Regions from separate parts of the Lentilitoribacter sp. JB5-8 genome, predicted to be linked through region 1. Evidence: riboswitches for the same ligand, from Rfam matches in the RefSeq annotation. Region 1 holds a riboswitch; the other holds the start of a gene.

The links. A riboswitch is a leader RNA that binds a small molecule or an ion and turns the genes downstream of it on or off. The one in region 1 is predicted to bind cobalamin.
Region 2: another riboswitch for cobalamin. It lies ahead of cobU (bifunctional adenosylcobinamide kinase/adenosylcobinamide-phosphate guanylyltransferase); the one in region 1 lies ahead of ACZ1GZ_RS02250 (DUF1636 family protein).

The regions. Positions count from the first base shown of each region.
Region 1 is NZ_CM146332.1:468,527-477,494, forward strand. It holds gene ACZ1GZ_RS02240 (DUF1775 domain-containing protein) at 1-443, shown strand, start outside; gene ACZ1GZ_RS02245 (SCO family protein) at 440-1,048, shown strand; cobalamin riboswitch at 1,298-1,517, shown strand; gene ACZ1GZ_RS02250 (DUF1636 family protein) at 1,621-2,025, shown strand; gene ACZ1GZ_RS02255 (ABC transporter ATP-binding protein) at 2,022-2,801, shown strand; gene ACZ1GZ_RS02260 (ABC transporter substrate-binding protein) at 2,818-3,750, shown strand; partial or broken gene ACZ1GZ_RS02265 (FecCD family ABC transporter permease) at 3,836-4,800, shown strand; gene ACZ1GZ_RS02270 (ABC transporter substrate-binding protein) at 5,033-6,265, shown strand; gene ACZ1GZ_RS02275 (ABC transporter permease) at 6,381-7,244, shown strand; gene ACZ1GZ_RS02280 (ABC transporter permease) at 7,241-8,065, shown strand; gene ACZ1GZ_RS02285 (ABC transporter ATP-binding protein) at 8,062-8,968, shown strand, end outside.
Region 2 is NZ_CM146332.1:3,068,997-3,077,964, reverse strand. It holds gene ACZ1GZ_RS15035 (trimethylamine methyltransferase family protein) at 1-389, shown strand, start outside; gene ACZ1GZ_RS15030 (ferredoxin) at 508-1,185, shown strand; gene bmt (betaine--homocysteine S-methyltransferase) at 1,202-2,236, opposite strand; gene ACZ1GZ_RS15020 (cobyric acid synthase) at 2,629-4,089, shown strand; cobalamin riboswitch at 4,132-4,468, shown strand; gene cobU (bifunctional adenosylcobinamide kinase/adenosylcobinamide-phosphate guanylyltransferase) at 4,613-5,143, shown strand; gene cobW (cobalamin biosynthesis protein CobW) at 5,147-6,235, shown strand; gene cobN (cobaltochelatase subunit CobN) at 6,245-8,968, shown strand, end outside.

The DNA of each region.
Region 1 (8,968 bases):
ATTCAGGGCATCACGGACATAATGCCCACGATATGCAAACTGTCAGTGTGGGTGATTTGAAAATTACATCTCCAATCATCCGTGCCACGCCCCCAAATGCACCTGTGTCTGCGGGATATATGATGATCCAGAACAACGGCGCTGAATCCGATCGCTTGATCGGTGGTACGGCCGCTTTTGCCGGCAAAGTTGAAGTGCACGAAATGAAAATGGAAGGCGATATCATGAAAATGCGAAAAATCGCAGGTGGCTTGGAAATTCCGGCAGGTGGCGAGGTCACGCTGAAATCCGGTGGCTTGCATGTCATGTTCATGAAGCTTGCAGAACAAATGGTCGAGGGAGAAACTCGTAAAATCACACTTGAGTTTGAAAAGGCCGGCACTGTGGAATTTGAACTACCCGTTAAAAAGGTAGAACGCGGACATCACGGACATTCAAAATGAGTGCACTTGGTTCGATAAAAACTGGAGCTTGGGTGGCGATAGTCACCCTACTTCTTTTCATGGCTGCGCTTTTGTCCTATCAATTTTTGATCAAAGGAACTGACAACCAATATATGTCAGGAATGAAGATTGGTGAGCCGTTCAAGCTTATTGATCACAATGGTGATACAATCACAGACCAAGCGCTTAGTGGACACCCTATCGCGGTCTTTTTCGGCTTTACCCATTGCCCAGAAGTGTGTCCAACAACACTTTATGAACTTTCGACCTGGCTGGATGAATTGGGCAACGATGGCCAAAACATCAAGTCATATTTTGTCACGATTGATCCAGAACGCGATAGCCCTGATGTTATGAAGTCGTATGTCGAAAACTTCACAGACCGGATCATCGGCATTACCGGAAAACCAGATGATGTCGAAAGGCTTGCAAAATCCTGGCATGTTTATTGGAAGAAAATCCCGCTCGATGATGATGATTATACAATGGACCATTCCGCCTCTATCTTTCTTGTAGATGCTAAAGGTCATTTCAAAGGTACCATCTCTTTTGGTGAAAACCCTGATGTCGCGATACAAAAACTTAAGAACTTAGCCGAAGGATAAGAAAACTATCTCATTTTTCCTTTTTTGGTTTGCTTCCATTGCATTTGTTATGTAATAACGTTACATTATCTTATCTACAGTTCATGTAGGTAAGCTTTCTCGCTATGAGACAATTCAAATCCGGAGTATTTTATAAAACAGGCAGGTCGTTAAGTTGCGATTTATCAGCCGTATTCTCAGCTCACAATTTTCACCAATATAACATCCATAAAATGCTTGGCCGCTCATTGACTTGATCAATGATTTGAGCCAAGACTGAATTTATATGGTTTCTGGAAGGCAAAAGCACAACCGGAATGAAAAGGGAATATGGTGAGGAGTAGCCAGTAGGCGCCAAATCCGTAACTGCCCCCGCAACTGTAAGCGGAGAGCGAACCCAAAATCACCACTGAATGGCAAGAACATTCGGGAAGGATTGGGCAAGCATCGACCCGCAAGTCAGGAGACCTGCCATATAAAATGCAACTTCAACCCGGACGGGGTGTTCGGACAGGAGATTAAAATGAGCTACGGAATTTATCCGTCTATATGCGTCTTCCTGCACCATACCCCGCGCAATCGCGGAGGGCGATATGGGACAGAAAAACCACAGAATAAGTGTTTGCACGTCCTGCAGACACACGAATGAAAATTGTCTTCCTGGCATTAATTTGGTTCAAAGGTTAAGCACCGCCTTAGCCGCGACCAGCCGTCTCGTGGGTGATGATTTTGAAATGTCCGGATATGTTTTAATGACCGAATGCAAGCGCGCTTGTACGCTTGGTTTTCAATGTTCTGAAGATGAAATACTGATCTTCGGCGATATACACCCTCAATCTGATATCAACGATCTGATCGGTTACGCAAAACATTATTCACAAACAACAGGCACCGCGTCTGGTCCAACCACTCTACCAGGTAATTTTGATCTAAACGCGCTTTCACAGCGCCCCGCTGCGATGATTATGTCTGAACGTTGCGAGATGCTAAACTCATGAATGCTGCAGATATAACTTTAAAAAATGTCAGCTGGAAATCGAGCCGCGAGGGTGAACTACTATTGCATCCCACCAGCTTCGAACTCAAAGCCGGTAAAGTATTAGGCATTGTTGGTCCAAACGGTGCTGGTAAATCCACGCTCTTGAGAATGGTTTATCGTTATCAAAAACCAACAAGTGGTGAAGTTCTCATTGACGGTGAAAATATTTGGAAAATGTCACCTCGAAAAGTAGCACGAAAGATCGCTGCGGTGCTCCAGGAACATCCTTCATCTTTTGGTCTAACAGTGCGTGAGATCATTTCACTGGGGCGCACTCCGCATCAATCCGGCATGTCTTCAGGCGGAAAAAAAGACGGGGAAATAATAGATCGTGTTATTACAAAATTGGGCCTGGAAAAAATTGCGACGCGAGATTTGGGATTACTCTCTGGCGGAGAAAGACAACGCGTCATGGTAGCACGTGCATTAGCGCAAGAGCCACAAATTCTGATTTTGGATGAACCTACCAATCATCTGGACATACGTCATCAGCTTGAAATTTTAAAACTCATTCAGGACCTTGATCTGACGATTTTAGTCTCCTTGCATGATTTAAATATGGCCGCAAAATATTGCGATTCTATTTTGCTACTTAAAGACGGCCATACCATGGATTTTGGTCCACCAGAAACGGTTTTGACTGAACAATTAGTATCGGAAATATTTCGGGTCGACGCGCATCGAGAAAGACTTGCCCCGAGCAACATTGAACATTTCTCATTCCACATAAATTAATATCGGATAGTACCTTATGAAACTGACTTCATTAACAATTGCCGCAACACTTTTTACATCTGCAGCGCTTGCCCAAACAACCGTTCAAAGCTGCGACCGCGAAATACACTTTGACACAATTCCAAAAGCTGCAGTATCGCACGATGTGAACCTAACCGAAATGATGCTTGTATTGGGTTTAACCGATCATATGGTTGGTTACACCGGCATTTCAGGATGGAAAACACTGGATGAGCAAATGCGCGAAGGTGTTAAAGAATTACCTGAGCTTGCGGAAAAATATCCGAGCAAAGAAGTGCTGATCGGTGCCGATGCAGACTTCCTTTTTGCTGGCTGGAATTACGGCATGAAAGTTGGTGGAGAAGTCACGCCTCAGACACTTAAACCATTCGGCATAAACGTATATGAGCTCACAGAAAGCTGCATTCATATTTCAAAAAAAGACGCAGCGAGCATGGATGATATGTACAATGACATACTAAACCTTGGCGCAATTTTTGATGTAGAAGAGCGAGCCAATGCGCTTGTAAAGGGATATAAAGACGAGCTGGCAGCCTATACAGCAAGCCTTGAACCTTTGGAAAACGCACCACGTGTATTCATTTATGATAGTGGCGAAGAAACACCGTTTACAGCTGGGCGTTATGCAATGCCAAATGCTCTGATTGAAGCGGCTGGCGGGGTCAATATCATGAACGATTTTGAAAAAAGCTGGGCAACTGTTGGCTGGGAAGCAGTTATCGAGCGTAATCCGCAAATCATTGTTATCGTCAATTATGGAACAGTAACAGCTGAAGAAAAGCGTGCTTTCATGATGTCAAACCCAGCTTTTGCTGACATCGATGCTGTGAAAAACGATCGCTTTGTAACGCTTGAATATGTCGAGGCGACGCCTGGCCCACGCAACATTAAAGCTGTTAAAACGCTCGCAACCGCGTTTCGTAAATAGTACAAAGTAGCAGTTCATAGTGACCAATCATCATTCGAAAAAAACTTATCGGTTGGCTTTATTAGCGGGTTTTCTCTCGCTCATAATGTCTATTACCGTGGCGGTGAGCGTAGGTGCAATATCTATACCTTTCTCAACGGTTTGGGGGTTGTTGCCAATAAATTCGTAAATGATGTGATTCCGGTTGATTGGTCAGCAGGTCGAGAAGCGATAATCTGGGAAGTTAGATTGCCAAGATCATTACTTGCATGTCTTGTGGGGGCTGGACTGGCAATTGTTGGCGCCAGCCTTCAAGCGGTGACGCGAAACCAACTCGCAGACCCGCATCTTTTAGGGATCTCTGCAGGCAGCGCATTTGGCGCAATCCTCGCCCTGCTACATACCGGCTTATTCCTTGGATTGGTAACCGTGCCGTTACTAGCATTTTTGGGCGCATTAATTGCAACCTTACTTGTGCTGGCTGTTTCCAGATTTGCCTCTGCAACCAGCGCAGATAAACTCATTTTGGCAGGTGTAGCGGTTTCATTCATCGTCATGTCACTCGCCAATATCCTTATTTTTCTGGGTGATCCACGTGCGACGCATACAGTGGTATTTTGGATGTTAGGTGGCCTTGGATTGGCGCAATGGGAACAGCTGATCTATCCTTTAATCATTCTATCAATTTGCGGTGGATACCTGCAGTTAAATGCCGCAAACTTAAATGCGATGACGGTTGGTGATGAAACTGCATCTACCCTGGGAATTGCAGTGACCCGATTTAGACTAATCGTTTTTGCAGTTGGCGCACTTATTACCGGTGTCATGGTGGCATTTTCAGGGATAATCGGATTTGTCGGTCTCATGATACCACATATCGCTCGATTATTTGTTGGCGGTAGCTACACCCGGGTTCTCCCCGTTTCTGCGCTTCTAGGAGCGATATTTTTAATATGGGCTGACATCATCTCTCGCACAATCATGTCTCCAGATGATATGCCAATTGGCATTGTAACCGGGCTGATTGGCGGTTTCTTCTTTATTTGGCTTTTGCGAAGCCGTGTTAAATAAGCGACTAAAACAAGCTAAAATCTCGATTTTTTACATTCAAACCACCAATTTTGATAATTCCTATCAATAAAATTGGTGGGTACCCGGCAATTCAACATATTGTGATGGCACAGATGATAGACGAACATCGATCTATTCGTTACCACGTGAATTTATAAATTGGGAGGTCTTGAGCTTTCTTGGGGTAAACAGACCGCTCAAGCAATAATAAAAAACACAATTGTGAGGAACCATGAATAAAATAATTAAAACAACATTGTTTGCGACTGCCGTGTCGCTTGCATCAGTAAGTTCGCACGCTGATACAGCCGATGGCACGGCACTTTTAAACAAATCATGGGATGAAATTAAAACCATCGCCAAAGGCGGCGAGGTAAACTGGTTTATGTGGGGCGGCTCCGATAGCATCAACCAATATGTTTCTGAATATATCGGCGGCATCTTAAAGGATGAATATGATATCACACTCAACCGCGTCGGCATTAGTGACACTGCAGAAGTGGTCAACATTGTACTCGGCGAAAAAGAAGCCGGCGTGATGGATAAAGGCACCGTGGACATGATTTGGATCAACGGTGAAAACTTCCGTACGATGAAACAGGGTAATCTTGCCTATTGTGGCTATACTAATTTACTACCAAACAATGCGCTGGTGAACTGGGACAACCCATCGATCGCCAATGATTTTGGTGTGCCCGTTGATGGGTGCGAAGTCCCTTGGTCAAAAACACAATTCTCATTCACTCACAACACAGCAACTGTTGAAAACCCGCCTCGTTCAATTGGAGAATTAATTGAATGGGTTAAAGCGAATCCGGGTCAATTTACATATCCTGCACCACCTGATTTTAACGGCGCGGTTTTCGTCCGTCATGTATTTTATCATGCTGCCGGCGGCGTTGAGAACCTTTTGGGTGAATTTGACCAAGCTAAATATGATGAGGCCTCAGCCAAGACATGGAAGATTCTCAATGATCTTGAGCCTTATCTCTGGCGCGAGGGAAAAACCTATCCAAAAACAATTGCAGCTCATGAGCAGCTTTATGCAAATTCAGAAATCGCACTCACATTTAACTACGAGCCAGCTGGCGTCGGCATTAAAATTGAAAATGGTACATTCCCACCAACAAGCCAAGGCTATGGTTTAACAGACGGAACAATTGGCAACACTAATTATACGATCATCCCGTTCAATTCGCCAAACAAAGCCGCTGCACTTGTTTTGCAGAATGTCCTTTTGTCAGGAAAAGCACAGCTTGAAAAAGCCCAGCCTGATGTATGGGGTGCAGCGCCAGCGATTGAGATTAATCGTACTGCTGACGACATTAAAGCCAGCTTTGCAAAGATCGAACGTCATCCAAAAGTGGCGCCAGCTGAAGAGCTTGCAAAAAACGCTTTACCAGAACTTCAAGCCTCATGGATTTCAGCAATCGAAAAAGGCTGGATTGAAAATGTAGGGCGATAAGTAAACACAATTCCCGCAGTTAAACTTAGCTGCGGGATCAATCTCCAGCTATCACCTGTCGTGTATCATTCAAGACGCCTGTTAACGCAGAGATTTCTGGGGTAAAGTCAGCTTAATGTCAGACCGTTCAAAAATAATTTTACTATTGTTTCCAGCAATGCTTGTCATTGTCACATTATTCTTTGGCGGGCTAATTATCGGCCTGATGCGCAGCTTTAACTACATGCCGATTATTGGACTTACAGAGCCCAATTTCAAAGCTTATTTTTCTATATTTTCTGATATTGAGTTTTATCACTCATTCTTACTCACATTTCATATCGCCTTCACTTCAACGGTGATTTCGTCAATCCTTGCAATTGGCGCAGCACTTCTACTAAGACGAAGCTTTGCCGGAAAATTTATTGTCAACTTCTTGTTCCAACTCAATCTTACTATCCCTCATTTGGTTGGCGCGATCGGTATGCTTTATTTATTCTCTCAGTCAGGAAGCTTTGCGCGGCTAGCAGCTGAATGGCAAATCATTTCTCGACCAAGTGATTTTCCGGCGCTGATATTCGATCCATATGCAATCGGTATCATCATGCAATATGTCTGGAAGGAAGTGCCCTTTATTGGCGTGATCGTGCTGGCCAATATGCAGTCAATAGGGGAAGATTATGAAAGCGTTGCTCGCTCACTTGGCGCAAATAAATGGCAGTCCTTTCGCCATGTCTTATTACCTATGATTTTTCCGGGCGTTTTATCGGCATCAATCATTGTCTTTGCCTTTACATTTGGCGCTTATGAAATCCCAGCATTGTTGGGTGCAAACTATCCTGCAGCTTTGCCAGTGCTCGCATATCAAAAATATACAAATGTTGATTTAGCCGCACGTCCTGAAGCCATGGCAATGGCAGTTATCATTGCAATTTTATGCGCAATTTTAATTTGGATATATATTAGATATTGCCGGCAACGAATTCGGGGGCGCGCGTGAGAAATAGTAAAAACACCCCTCTTCAAAATCTACGAGTTCTAGCAGGTATCGTGCTGATTACCTGGCTGGTACTCCCACTAATCCCATTGGCAATCTGGTCGTTTGCAAAAGGCTGGTATTTTCCAGATCTCCTACCAAAACGCTGGACACTTAATGCCTGGGAATACACGTTCTCTGATACAGCCGGCGTTTTGGACAGCCTTTGGGTCACAATTTGGATTTCACTTGCTGCGACAGCATTATCAATTTTGGTAGGTGTACCGGCAGGCCGCGCATTGGGGATGTATAAATTTAAAGGCAAGGAACTGGTTGAACTTATGATCTTAGCGCCGGTAATTGTACCCGGCATCGCGGTGATCCTTGGCATCCACTCTATCTTTATATTCTTAGGCTTAAACAACACAATCACTGGCGTTGTGCTTGTTCATCTAATACCGACATTACCCTATATGACGCTGGTAATGTCGGGCATATTTGCAAATTATGACCCCGCATTTGAAGATCAAGCACGCAGCTTAGGTGCGTCACCAATTAAAACTTTTTGGTATGTCACATTACCCGCAATCATGCCCGGAATTATCGTTGGCGGGTTATTTGCGTTTTTAGTGTCATGGAGCCAGTATATATTAACACTGTTGATCGGGGGCGGGCGCATCATAACGTTACCACTGCTATTATTTAATTTTGCAACATCTGGACGTAATGACATCACTGGTGCCATTGGAATGATATATATTCTCCCTGGCATTATTGTTTTGTTACTCACTGCCAAACATCTTTCTGGCCGCAGTGGAGCAGTTGGAGGCTTTGGTCAAATTTGACACATGTTTCAATCAAAAACCTCTCTAAAACTTATAAAGGTTCCAACACACCAGCTTTGGATGATCTTTCATTAGAAATCCCATCAGGTGAACTCACAGCGCTTCTGGGACCATCAGGTTGTGGTAAAACCACAACGATGAAAATGATTGCAGGCCTTTTAGAACCAACCTCAGGCGACATTACATTTGATGGGCGATCCGTCTTAAACGACAAACCCGAAAACCGCGGTGCGGTGATGGTATTTCAAAACTATCTGCTGTTTCCGTATATGAGCGTTGCCGACAATATTGGTTTTGGTTTGAAAATGCGTAAAACTGCCCCTGAGCAAATAAAAACCCGCGTCAATGACATGCTTGAATTGGTTAAACTTCCCGATCTCGGAACTAGAAAGCCAAGTGAGCTATCAGGTGGACAGCAACAACGTGTTGCCCTAGCTCGGGCGCTCATTATCCAACCACAAGTTCTGTTACTGGATGAACCTTTATCTAATCTCGATGCACATTTACGATTTGAGATGCGAGATCTTATTCGCTCACTTCAGCAAGAGATGAATATCACCACAATATTTGTCACCCACGACCAAGAAGAAGCTGTTGTATTGGCCGATAAAATTGCGCTCATTTTAAACGGAAAAATGAAGCAATACGATACACCACAATCTTTTTACAAATCCCCAATTGACGAAGCAACTGCTCGATTTTTCGGGTGCCATAATTTCATCAAAGGGTCGCTAAAAGGTGGAATATTTGAATGCGCGCTTGGGAAACTTACCGTTTCAACAGCATTAAAAAACGGCGATGGCGCACTAACAATCCGCCCCGAAAATATAAAAATCTCTCAAGATGGATCGCAAGGCAATACATTTACAGCCTCAGTTTCAAACATCGTTTATATGGGTACAC
Region 2 (8,968 bases), 1.2 Mb from region 1:
AAGGCGGATTGGTCAGCTCTTACGAGAAATTTATGATCGATGTTGATCAATTGGGCATGTTGCAACGATTTGCTGAAGGTGTGAGCTTAACGGAAAACGAACAAGCGATGGATGCGATCACTGAGGTTGGTCCGGGAAGTCATTTCTTGGGCTGCGATCACACGCAAGCCAATTTTCAGACAGCATTCTTCCGCTCAACTGTTGCTGATAATAACTCATTTGAGCAGTGGCAAGTTGAAGGTGAAAAACCTGTCCAGGTGCGGGCTAATGCGCTTTGTCGTAATTGGCTTGAAAATTACAAAGCGCCATTCCTTGATCCTGATATTGATACGAAACTTAAAAAGTTTATCGAGGATAAAAAGCAATCCATGCCCGATGCCTTTACTTGAAAGGGTCCCGTAGCTAGGGAGGCAGGCGGAAAAATTAACGTAGCAAACCAAATTCACGATAGTGTTTGGGGCACGGTTTTCCGCCGGTATAAACGTGACTAGAGATTGAGCTGGTCCTATGTCTGATCATACCGAGGATATTAATCGTGAATTATCAGCGTTTGGCCTTCGAATTCGCGGTGTAAAGGTCTTTGATGAGGTTACACCAATTGAAGGTTTAGATGCTCGTTGTGTCGCGCTTATTGGCCATGTCGGTGGCGAGAATTGGGATCATTTTGAAAATTGGTGGTCGCGCGATCGAAATAGAGAGCTAGAACATCCTCTTGATGCTTGGTCAAAAGAGATCATAAAGCCGCTTGCAAAAAAGTACGAAGGCGTAGCAGTATTTCCCTCCGATGAACCTTATTATCCGTTTCAAAATTGGGCGCTTGAATCCGAATTGCTTTCAAAATCTTTGATCAATTTGTTGATTAGCGAAGATTTCGGTACCTGGCATGGCTATCGCGGTGCGATCGCATTTGAAGAAAAGCTCGATTTTGCGTGTCGTGATAACCCGGCATTGGATCTTTGCGCGACTTGTGAAGATAACCCCTGCTTAAAAGCATGTCCGGTGGATGCGTTTAGTGGTGATGCTTTTTTATATTCAGAGTGTCAAAGTTATTTGAACACAAAAGAGGGAGAGGCGAGCTGCATGACGGATGGTTGTTCAGCGCGAAACTCTTGTCCTTATGGTCAAGACTACAAATATAAAAGCCCTCAGATGAAGTTTCACATGAGGGCTTTTCGAAAGTTCTAAAATGGTAGACTAAGCTCTAACCTCTGCGACGACCGCGGCGTTCGCGTGGTGCAGCGTCTGCACCATCATCGGCCATTTTGTTTTTCATTGGTCCAATGCGCTCAATGATTTCTTCAACGCTTGGACGTTTTTCAATGCTGTCTGAAGGTTGGTTGTGCTGATCAATGGCTTCACGAATAGCAACCAAATGCTCACATGATGTACCACAGCAACCACCAATAATTTTAGCGCCAGCATCAATGGCAAGGCGTGCATAATCAGCCATTAGTGGCGGTGTACCTGAATAATGGATCTCTGTGCCTTTAAATTCTGGTATGCCGCAATTGCCTTTTACGACAACTAATGCGTCTGGGTCAGCGGCTGTCATATCCAATAAAGAGCTTAAGATGTCAGAGGCGCCCACACCGCAGTTTGCACCAACAGCTACGGGGCCATCGCCAATATCTTTGGCAACATTGTGAATGTCTTTAGGGTGAAGGCCCATCATTGTTTTACCTGCTGTGTCGAATGAACCTGTGTAGACATAAGGCAAGCCAACTTTAACCGCAGCTTCAGCTGCTGCTCTGATTTCATCCACCGCTGACATGGTTTCAATCCAAGCGATTTCTGCACCACCGGCTTTTAGACCCTCGATCTGTTCAACAAAGGCTTCAACGGCAGCTTCATAAGATAATGCGCCAAGCGGAATTAAAAGCTCACCAGTTGGGCCAACAGAGCCAGCAACGATCACACGACGATCAACGCTTTTGGCAACTTTGCAAGCAATCTCAGCAGCTTTTTTATTCAGCTCAAAAACGCGATCTTGAGCGTGGTGAAGTTTTAAACGGTGCCGAGAGCCACCAAATGAGTTCGTTAAGATAATGTCAGAGCCAGAATCAACAAAGCCCTGATGGAGCGCTTCAATCTTTTCAGGAGAGTCTTCATTCCAGAGTTCAGGTGCATCACCTGATTCAAGACCCATTTCGAATAGGTTAGTGCCTGTTGCGCCGTCCGCCATAAGGACGCCTTTTTCGGCAATGAGATCCGTAATTGGATTGGATTGAACTGACATGAATTATACCTTGGGAAAAGACGGAGTGAATTTGATTTCAAGATATAAGCATATCTTTATGTGATTGCAATAACATTCTTAGCTTATGTGAAAATGATCGATTTCACTTTTTTTCAGAATTAACCAAAAAAAACGCGAAATTAATAAACGGTTAGGCTTTCAATAACATTCCGGTAACGATGTTGCTGTAAAACGATATTCAGCAAACAACAAATTTGCTCTCTTCGGATTAGGTACTGCGTACCGAAGTGATGTTACTACAAGCGTATTTTTGTAGAGCCGCGTAACTTGGCTAAAAAACCGTGCTGTTCTTAATTGAACAACACGGTTTTTCTTTTGGTGGATCAAATTCATCGTTTCATTGCTGAAAATTCGGTGTTAGTGAAATTGCCATGACAAAAGCACTTATGTTTCAAGGGACAGGCTCTGATGTTGGCAAAACCGTACTGGTCGCCGGTCTTTGCCGCTTGGCGTCTAACCGCGGTATTAACGTTATGCCGTTTAAACCACAGAATATGTCTAACAATGCAGCTGTTGCCGATGATGGTGGCGAAATTGGTCGTGGCCAATGGTTACAGGCGCTTGCTTCGCGCGTACTACCATCAATTCATATGAACCCTGTTTTATTGAAGCCGCAATCTGAAATTGGCAGCCAAGTGGTGGTGCATGGAAAGTCTCGTGGTCACGCAAAGGCGCGCGAATATAAATCAATGAAGCCGCAATTAATGGAAGCGGTGATTGAAAGTTATCGCAAACTGCAAGAAAGCTGCGACTTGGTTTTAGTTGAAGGCGCAGGATCACCAGCGGAGATTAACCTTCGGGCAGGGGATATTGCCAATATGGGCTTTGCGCGTGAAGCCGATGTACCTGTTGTTTTAATTGGCGATATTGATCGCGGTGGGGTGATTGCATCCATTGTTGGCACGCATACCATTTTGCCTGATGATGATCGGGATATGATCAAAGCTTATCTGATCAATAAATTCAGAGGCGATGTGACGCTGTTTGACGATGGTATCAAGGCGATTGAGAGTTTTACCGATTGGCCATGCTTGGGCGTTGTACCTTGGCTCAAGGCTGTTGGTAAATTGCCACCTGAAGATTCTGTTGCGCTCGATCATCTTATTCAATCGAATTCCGGGCTGCTGAAAATTGCCATTCCTAAATTGCCTCGTATTGCCAATTTTGATGATTTTGATCCGTTGGTTGTCGAGGACAATGTGAATATTAAATATATCCAATCTGGTGAGCGCTTGCCACAGGATACGGATATCGTGATTTTGCCAGGCTCAAAATCAACAATTGCGGACCTTGATTATTTAAAACGCGAAGGTTGGCAGCAAGCGCTTCAAGAGCATCTTAATCGGGGTGGGCAGATCATCGGTGTTTGTGGTGGCTATCAAATGCTGGGACGTAAGATTTATGATCCTGAACATATTGAAAGTGAACTGGATGAAATCGATGGGTTTGGGCTTTTAGATATTGAAACTGAAATGGCGCCGCTAAAGATCACTGAAAATGTGATTGCGGACACCAATATCTTTAACGCGCGCATCAATGGTTACGAAATCCACATTGGCCGAACGTCGGGCGTGGATTGCGAACGTCCTTTTTCGGTTATCAACGGGAATAAAGATGGTGCGATCAGCTGTGACGGCAAAGTCATCGGCACTTACCTGCATGGATTATTTACCTCAGATGCGTTTCGCGACAAACTTCTCACCTCGCACGGAATTGCAAGTTCTGAAGCCAATTATGAGCAATTGGTCGATGATGCATTAAATGAACTGGCCAATGAGCTGGAAAAATTGGTCGATTTTGATCAGCTTTTGGATATTGCTGCTCACAAGTAACAATGCGTGTGAATTTGATTGACAGTTCGCATAGCTAAGAATATCACTTCTCCACCATTTGGTTTTTGTTCAGCGGACCGCTGTTCAAAATGAAAAGGGAATGTGAGGAAATTGACCCAAATAGGGGATTTTAATCACAGCCGAACCCGCGACTGTAGAGCGACTAGGCACTCTTTAAGGTAATAATATTGGATAATTCAGTCTGATTATTACCGGCTATACCACTGATAAAGTGGCATGGATAACCCAGGACGAACGCCTCTATTCTCTACGAATCGTTCCCTGCCATGCCACGTTTTTCGGGAAGGTTAAGAGTGCTGTTGGTGCAAATGCACCTGAAAGCGTGAGCCAGGAGACCTGCCAAGAGGTGTTTTTTAACCGCCCAACGCTTTGGCGAAAGCTGCGGGCACTTATGGCACGGGGATGGCTATATGATAGATTTAACGCTTAGGGGCCATGGATATGGCACCTGCTCAGTTAGGTTACATATTCCGGTCAGCCGAATAGCTGATTGGACCTTTAAATGAGCAAAAACCCTCATGTTTTCGTGCTTGGTGGTGCAAGGTCTGGAAAATCAGTCTTTGCGGAAAAGCTTGCGCTTGGCTTAGGCGAATTAAATTCATCAAAATGTCTATACATAGCGACCTCTCAGATTTGGGATGAGGAAATGCGCGCGCGCGTTGATTTACATAAAGAACGTCGCAGCGCGAATTGGGAGACCATTGAGGTTCCGCTTGAATTACCAAATGCTCTTATCGAACATTCTGAAAAAGGCTGCGCAGTCCTGGTGGATTGCCTCACGCTCTGGGTCACAAATTTGATGATGGAAGAGCGGAATATAAATGCAGCGTGTGATGCGCTGGTCAACGCAATTACATCCATCGATACGCCAATTATTTTCGTGTCCAATGAAGTTGGGCAGGGCATCGTGCCAGATAATAAAATTGCGCGTGATTTTCGAGATCACGCGGGAATATTACATCAGAAATTAGCAGCAGTTGTTGATGAGGTTTACTTCATAACCGCAGGCTTGCCCACAAAACTAAAAGGCTAAATCATGTTACAATCAAAAATTCCAGCCACCGTGATCACCGGATTTTTAGGTGCAGGTAAGACCACAATGATCCGCTCGATGTTATCGGATGCGGGCGGCAAGAAAATTGCGCTCATCGTCAATGAATTTGGTGATTTGGGTGTTGATGGCGATATTCTAAAAGGATGCGGCGCTGAAAACTGCACTGAAGAAGATATTGTTGAACTTACGAATGGCTGTATCTGTTGCACGGTTGCAGATGATTTTATCCCAACGATGGAAAAGCTGCTTGAGCGTGAAGATCGACCTGATCATATCGTAATTGAAACCTCTGGTCTTGCTTTGCCGCAACCGCTTGTCGCTGCATTTAATTGGCCTGAGATTAGCGCACAAGTAACAGTTGATGGCGTTGTAACTGTTGTAGATAGCGCTGCCGTTGCCGATGGTCGTTTTGCTCATGATGTCAGCAAAGTTGATGCACAACGTCAAGAAGACGAAATGCTTGATCATGAAACCCCGCTTGAGGAATTGTTTGAGGATCAGCTCACCGCAGCGGATATGATCATCTTAAATAAAGCAGATCTCATCTCCGAGGAGACGCTTGGCGCTGTTCGCGAAACCGTGCAAAACGCGATCAAGCGTAAGCCTGCAATGATCACAGCCAAAAACGGTGTTGTGCCTTCCGATGTGTTGCTTGGTCTTGGCGTTGGATCAGAAGATGACATCCAAAATCGTAAGTCACATCACGAGCAACATCATCATGATCATCACCATGACGATGACCATGATCACGATCATCACCACCACGATCATCATGACCACGACGAATTTGAAAGTTTTGTTGTTGAATGTGGTGCGATCACAGCGCCGGATGATTTTTGTAAATCACTTGCGGGCGTGATTTCAAAACATGACGTTCTGCGCTTGAAAGGCTTTATGGATGTGCCAGATAAGGTGATGCGCCTAAACATTCAGGCTGTTGGGTCACGTGTTGATCAGCATTATGATCGTCCTTGGTCAGGTGGAGAAACACGCTCCTCTCGCTTGGTCGTTATCGGCCTTCATGACATTGATCAATCCGCTATCACGGCTGAAATCCAAGCGCTGGTATAGGAAACCTTTATGCATCTTCTACTCGCTCAAAAAGGTGAAATAAACGATGGTGATGAGGCCGTTGATCTCGGTCAATCATCAGGCGATATTTTGTTTTTGACAGCAGCTGATACAGAAGTTGCAAGTGTTGCCGCTGCGGTTGATGACGTTGCGGGTCTTAAATGGCGGCTCGCAAACCTTTCTCAGCTTAAGCACCCGATGTCAGTTGATACTTATGTTGTACGAATGGCGAAAACTGCGAAGCTGATCGTGATCCGCGCCTTGGGTGGTGCAAGTTATTTCTCTTACGCGATTGAGGCGCTTTTTGCGGCGGCTGACAATAACAATGTAAAAATTATTGTACTTCCCGGGGATGATAAACCTGATCCTGAGCTTGATCGCTTTAATAATTTAGACGCCGCAACTTGCGAACATTTATGGAATTACCTCATCCAGGGCGGGCAGCAAAATTCAGATAATTTTGTGCGCGGTTGTGAGGCAGCAATTTCTGATGCGGATTTACCTGCATCAGCTAAACCATTGCTCAAAGCTGGGCTCTATTGGCCAAAGATATCGCCGCAATCGTTGTCTGATATACAAGCTTTGTGGGTCAAAGATGCACCTGTTGTTGCGATTTCATTTTATCGTGCATTGGTGCAAAGCGGGCAGACATCCCCAATTGATGCACTCATTGCTGAGCTTTTGGACCAAGGCATAAATCCGTTACCGATATTTGTTGCCAGTCTTAAAGACCCGGTTTCGCAAGCAACTGTGACCACTTTGTTTGATCAAACAAATCCAGGTGTTGTGATCAATGCAACAGGTTTTGCGGTTTCCAAACCGGGAATGGTCCATGAGCGGACCGTGCTTGAAAGAGACGGTGCAGTTGTTTTGCAAGCAGTTTTGGCTGGTAATGATTTCAACGCCTGGCAATCTTCTTCGCAAGGTTTAACAACTCGCGATTTGGCCATGAATGTTGCCTTGCCCGAGATTGATGGCCGCGTGATGACGCGCGCAATTTCATTTAAATCCGCAGGCTTTTTTGATGAGCGCGTTGAGACAAATATCATCCGTCATGAGCCACATGCTGATGGTATTGGGTTTGTTGTTGAGCTTGCAAAAAACTGGTGCCGCTTAAAGGCTGCTGAAAACGCTGAAAAGCGCGTTGCGCTGATCTTAGCAAATTATCCTAACCAAGATGGACGGCTTGCAAACGGTGTCGGGCTTGATACGCCGGCAAGCACGGTTGAGGTTTTAGGTGCTCTTGCGGGCCAAGGTTATAGTGTTGAAAACGCGCCTTTAACGTCTGCTGAATTGATGGATATTGTTCAACGCGGTCCAACCAATGCAAAGCGCGATTGCGACGATGAAAAACAGATTCAAGAAGTTCGAGAAATACTTGAACTTGGTGAATATCAGAGTCATTTCAACGATTTGCCTCAATCCGTTCAGGAACAGATTCAAACGCGTTGGGGCGATGCAAAAGATGATCCTTTTGTGAATGAAGGTCGTTTTGAACTTCCGCTTACTAAGTTTGGGAATGTCGTCGTCGGTGTTCAACCAGCGCGTGGGTATAATATTGATCCAACCGAAAGCTATCATTCGCCTGACCTTGTGCCACCTCATGGATATTTTGCGTTTTATTTTTACTTGCGTGAAAAGCTGGGTGCTCACGCTGTTGTTCACATGGGAAAACATGGCAACTTAGAATGGCTTCCTGGCAAAGCATTAGCGCTATCTAAGACGTGTTTCCCTGCTGCAATCTTGGGCGCTTTACCCCACATCTATCCGTTTATTGTCAATGATCCTGGTGAGGGGACGCAAGCCAAACGCCGCACATCTGCGGTGATCATTGATCATCTTACACCGCCATTAACGCGCGCAGAAAGTTATGGCCCGCTTAAAGATCTCGAAGCTTTGGTCGATGAATATTATCTCGCAGCAGGTCATGATCCGCGACGCTTGAAATTGCTCAAGAAACAGATCCTTGAATTGGTGCGCGATACAGGCATTGGCCATGATGCAGGCGTGAGCCAGATCGATAATGATGATTTGGCGCTTGAGAAATTAGATGCTTGGTTGTGCGAATTAAAAGAGATGCAAATTCGCGATGGCTTGCACATTTTTGGCGTCGCACCTGAAGGACGACTGCTCGAAGATTTAACCGTTGCGTTAGCACGTTTGCCGCGCGGCACGGAGCAGAACGAGCAAAGCCTGCATCGCGCAATTGCAAAAGACTTAGATCTTGGTGAAGATTTTGATCCGCTTGATTGCGAGATGGCAAAACAATGGACTGGCGATCGCCCCGATGTGTTGCAGGCGTTATCTGAAGATAATTGGCGCACAAATGGAGATACGGTTGAGCGCATCGAGTTGTTGGCCTCCGATATCGTCGCTGGGACTTTCGAAGTTCCTAATGATTGGGTTGAGACAATATCTGTTTTGGCTGAGATCGATACGCAGATTAAACCGAGCGTCACGAGTTCAGGTGAAGCTGAATTAGATGCTATTATCGATGGGCTAAATGGTGAGTTTATCGCTCCGGGTCCATCAGGTGCGCCAACACGTGGGCGACCTGATGTATTACCAACTGGGCGAAATTTTTATTCTGTTGATAGTCGAGCCTTGCCAACGTCTGCCGCATGGGAGCTCGGTAAGAAATCTGCGGAATTGCTCATCGCGCGCTATGTGCAAGATCATGGCAATTGGCCGACCAGCTTTGGTGTGACGGCATGGGGCACATCGAATATGCGC